2 regions of the Azospirillum formosense genome follow, and region 1 is predicted to be linked to the other one. Evidence: riboswitches for the same ligand, from Rfam matches in the RefSeq annotation. Region 1 holds a riboswitch; the other holds the start of a gene.
The links. A riboswitch is a leader RNA that binds a small molecule or an ion and turns the genes downstream of it on or off. The one in region 1 is predicted to bind S-adenosylmethionine.
Positions count from the first base shown of each region.

Region 2: it holds a riboswitch for S-adenosylmethionine, as region 1 does, so the genes downstream of both, metZ (O-succinylhomoserine sulfhydrylase) here and metA (homoserine O-succinyltransferase) in region 1, are expected to answer to the same signal.

Region 1 covers NZ_CP159402.1:318,419-320,808, forward strand. Annotated here, with positions in the region: gene ABVN73_RS01465 (hypothetical protein) at 1-254, shown strand, start outside; gene metA (homoserine O-succinyltransferase) at 262-1,185, opposite strand; SAM-I-IV-variant riboswitch at 1,235-1,339, opposite strand; gene ABVN73_RS01475 (methyl-accepting chemotaxis protein) at 1,428-2,390, opposite strand, start outside.
Region 2 covers NZ_CP159402.1:2,580,304-2,582,693, forward strand. Annotated here, with positions in the region: gene metZ (O-succinylhomoserine sulfhydrylase) at 44-1,252, opposite strand; SAM riboswitch at 1,329-1,408, opposite strand; gene ABVN73_RS12335 (STAS domain-containing protein) at 1,568-2,047, shown strand; gene ABVN73_RS12340 (hypothetical protein) at 2,125-2,337, shown strand.

The DNA.
Region 1 (2,390 bases):
TCGACCTCGCGCTGTTGAGCGAGGCGGTCGCTCTCGTCGAGCAGGGGCTGGCCGTCCGGGGCCGCCGGCTGTCGCCCCGCGCCAAGGGCCATCTGGTGGCGGCCTTGTACGGGCTGGCGGCGGAGGGTGGGGGCGGCTCCCGTCCGTCCGGCGTCAGCCCGGCCGCCGCGGCTCATCTGCTCTGGCTCGCCTTGCAGATGGACGATGGGGCGCACCAGGCGGTGAGCGGCGACGGGACGCCAGAGCCGCCGTGACGACGGCCTATCCGGCTGTGCCGATGCGCGAGAGGTCGAAGGGCGTGGTCTGGTAGATCTGGTTGATCCAGTTGGCGAACAGCAGATGGGCGTGGCTCCGCCACCGGTTCTCGGGCGGGCGGCTCGGATCGTCGTCGGGGAAATAGCCCTGCGGAACCGGCGTGGCCGGGTCCTTGGCGACGTCCCGCACATACTCGTTGCGCAGCGTGTCCGTGTCGTACTCGATGTGGTTGAACATGTGCAGCGACCGGTGGGCGGCGTCCTCCAGCAGGCAGGGGCCGGTCTCCGGGGAGTCCAGGAGCACGCGCAGGCCGCTATCGGGAGGGAGGTCCTCCTCGCGCACCTCGGTCCAGCGCGAGACCGGGATGGGCACGCCGTCGGACAGGCCGCACAGGTAGGGCGAGGCGGGGGCGCGGTTGCGGTGCCGGTACACGCCGGACGCCTTGCGCGGCAGAAGATGCTTCGGCACGCCGTGGAAATGATGGACGGCGGCCTGCGCCGCCCAGCAGATGTTCAGGCAGGCATGGACATGGCTCTGCGTCCAGTCGAAGACCGAACACAGCTCGTCCCAGTAGGACACCTCCTCGAAGGGCATCGTCTCGACCGGGGCGCCGGTGATGATGAAGCCGTCGAACGTCTCGCGGCGCGCGTCCTCCCACGACCGGTAGAAGGCGCTCATATGGTCCGCCGCGGTGTTGCGCGGCACATGGTTGGTGATCCGGATCAGCGACAGCTCGACCTGGAGCGGGGTGTTGCCCAGAAGGCGGGCGATCTGCGTCTCGGTCCGGATCTTGTCGGGCATCAGGTTGAGCAGGCCGAAGCGCAGGGGCCGGATGTCCTGCCGGATGGCGTCGGCCTCCTGCATGACCATGACGCCCTCGGTCTGGAGGGCGGTGAAGGCGGGAAGATCGTTGGGTATCCTGATGGGCATGACTCGTCCGGCTCCGCTGTCGGTGCATCGGTCGGAACAGACGTCATGGCGAACCCCGTTTGTTTGCCGGTCCGGCCACATCCCCCTTCGGGACGCCACCTTGCTCGGGAAAGCAGGTTGGCGTTGAGCGTCCGCTCAACTCTTGATGCGCGGTGCACATTATACGGGCAGCGGCGGCTTGGCAACAGCGGCGGGACCGCCGGCGGGCGGTCCCGGTCGCCTGATGCCCAGGCCGCTTCGCCTCAGGCCGCCTTGATGGCAACGAGGAAGTTCTCCACCTCGCTCTTCAGGCGCATCGCCCCCTGGTTCAGCTCGCCGGAGGCCGACATCACCTGGGTCGCGGCGCTGCCGGTCTCGGTCGCGGCCTGCGACACCCGGCCGATGTTGCTCGTCACCTCCTGGGTGCTCTGCGCCGCCTGCTGCACGCTGCGGCTGATTTCCTGGGTCGCCGCGCCCTGCTCCTCGATGGCGGCGGCGATGGAGGAGGAGATGTCGTTGATCGAGGAGATGGTCGCCCCGATTCCGCGGATGGCGCCGACCGCGCCGCCGGTGGCCGCCTGGATGGCGCCGATCTGCTGGGCGATCTCCTCCGTCGCCTTGGAGGTCTGGTTGGCGAGGCTCTTGACCTCGCTCGCCACCACGGCGAAGCCCTTGCCGGCCTCGCCGGCGCGGGCCGCCTCGATCGTCGCGTTCAGCGCCAGCAGGTTGGTCTGGGCTGCGATGTTCTGGATCAGGTCCACCACGTCGCCGATGCGCTGGGCCGCTTCCGACAGCCCCTGCACGGTGGCGTTGGTGCGGTCGGCCTCGTCCACCGCCTTGCCGGCGATGCCGGCCGACTGCGACACCTGCTGGGAAATCTCGGTGATGGAGGCGGCCATCTCCTCCGACGCGGCGGCGACGGTCTGCACGTTGGCCGAGGTCAGCTCCGCCGCCGACGCCGCGCTGCCGGCCTCGGCGCGGGTGTGCTCGGCGATGTCGGTCATGCTGCGGGCGGTGGTGTCGAGCTGCGAGGCCGCGGCGCCCACGGTCTGCAGCACGCTGTGCACCGCGCCGTCGAAGTTGCGGATCAGCGAATCAATCCGCTCGGTGCGGCGGCGCTTGTTCTCCTCCTCGGCGGCCTGGGCGGCGGTCAGCCGCTCCGCCTCGATCAGCCCGTCCTTGAAGACCTGCACCGCGCGGGCCATGGCGCCGATCTCGTCCTGCCG
Region 2 (2,390 bases), 500 kb from region 1:
GACGCCAACGCTGCACTGCAGCATTTGGTTCCGGGTCCAGTCTTTACAGGGAAGCGAGCGCCCGGTCGAGATCTTCAACGATGTCCTGGGCGTCCTCCAGCCCGACGGACAGGCGGAGCAGGTTGGGACGGATGTTCGCCGCCGCCTTCTCCTCGACCGTCAGCTTGGAGTGGGTGGTGGTGTCGGGGTGGGTGATCAGGCTCTTGGAATCGCCCAGGTTGTTGGAGATCATCACCATCCGCAGGTCGTTCAGGGCGCGGAAGGCCTCCTCCTTGCCGCCCTTCAGGAAGATCGACAGCATGGTGCCGCCGCCGGTCATCTGGCTGCGGCAGAGATCGTGCTGCGGGTGGCTGGCCAGGCCCGGATAGAGCACCCGCTCCACCTTCGCGTGGCCTTCCAGGAACTCCGCCACCGTCAGGGCCGACGCGCTCTGCGCCGACACGCGCAGCTCCAGCGTCTCCAGCCCCTTCAGCAGAAGCCAGGCGTTGAAGGGCGAGATGGTCGGGCCGGTGTGGCGCAGATAGGGGTGGATCACCTCCGACCCGTACTGCTTGTCGCTGGTCAGGATGATGCCGCCCAGACAGCGGCCTTGGCCGTCGATGTGCTTGGTCGCCGAATAGACGACAACGTCGGCCCCCATCTCGAACGGGCGCTGCAGCACCGGCGTGGCGAAGGCGTTGTCGACCACCACCTTGGCCCCGGCCTTGTGGGCGAGGGCGCTGACGGCGCGCAGGTCGACGACCTCCAGCCCCGGGTTGCTGGGCGTCTCCAGGAAGACGACCTTGGTCGGCTTGGCCAGCGCCTCTTCCCACTGGGACAGGTCGGTGCCGTCGACGAAGACCGCCTCGACCCCGAAGCGGGCCGACAGCTCCTTGATCACCCAGTAGCAGGAGATGAACAGCGAGCGCGGCGCCACGATGCGGTCGCCGGTGCGCAGGTTCGACCACAGGGCGCCATGAACCGCGGCCATGCCGCTGGTCGTGGCGTAGGCCCAGGCCGCCCCCTCATACTCGCACAGCCGGTCCTCGAACATCGCCGTGGTCGGGTTGCGGAAGCGCGAATAGACGTGGCGGGAGCCATCGTTGACGAAGGCGCTCTCCGCCTCCTCCGCCGAGCCGTAGACGAAGCCGGAGGTCTGATAGAGCGCCTCGCAGGTCTCGTCGAAGGACGAGCGGCGGACGCCGCCATGGACCAGACGGGAGCGCGGGCGAAGCCCCGCGACGTTCGGATTGCGATGATCGGTGCGCGCCATGGCCGCTTTGTCTCCTCTGTCCGCCGGCGGGGCAGACCGGCAAAACAAAAAACGCCCCGACCGATCGGGTCGAGGCGCGGACGCGGCTCGGACCTTTTTAGCGGGTTGTTTTACGTGGCCCGCAAGCCGGTCGACCAAATCACCACGTACCCCCGCTTGTAGGACCGCAGCGGTGCGCCGTCAAGGGACAAGGAGCTGTGATAAAACGGGGCCGCCCTGCGTCAACATCGCGCAGGACCCGATGCCGCCGCCCGCTTGCCCGGCGAAGGCCCGGACCGGATCATGGCCGCCGGACGTCGGAAAGGGATGCGGGCCGTGCAGTATCGCAAGGAACAGGAGCGGCACTTCGCCCGTCTGGTGCTCACCGGGCGCTTCACCAGCCAGGACGCCGGCCCGGTGCGGCAGGCCATCGCCGACGTGAAGAACGGGACGGAGCGCCGTTACCTCCTCGACCTGACCGGGCTGGAGTTCATCGACAGCGCCGGCATCGGCCTGCTGCTGGTGATGAACGGCGAGGCCCTGTCGGCGGGCAAGGCCCTGTCCCTGCTCTGCGCCTCCGGGCAGGTGCGCAAGGTGGTGGACCTGACCCGCATCGCCATGATCATCCCGGTGCACGAGACGGTGGCCGACTACATCGCCGCCAGCGTGCCCGAGGCCCTGCTGGCCGCCACCCACCCCTGCGCACCGGGCGAGGACCCGATGGCCGTCGCCGCCCGCGCGCTGCACGCCAAGCCGCTCCTGCCGCCCGCGACCGTGCCGCCGGACAGGGCCAAGGGGGACGGCGCTTCCGGATAGGTCGCTCGCAGGGCTGGTGCGGGCTTCCCATCTGTAGCTTTCGACAGATCCCGTTCCGCGTTGGGGGGAGGCACCGAATGGTTCATCTGCACAAGTCGCTGGAATCCGAAGCGTCGAAGGCCGCCGAACGGGAGGGCCGCTCGCTCGACCAGTTCGTGAACGAGGCGGTGGAGGAGAAGCTGCGCCACGCGCACCGCCCCATCGACCAACGCCCTATCGCCCAACGTCATGTCACCCCCATCCACGACCGCGGCGCCCCGCTGGACGAGGATGCCGTAGAGCGGGCGTAGCGCCCATGGGATGGGATTGCGGCGGCTGTGGTTCGGCGCTATAATTCTCGCAC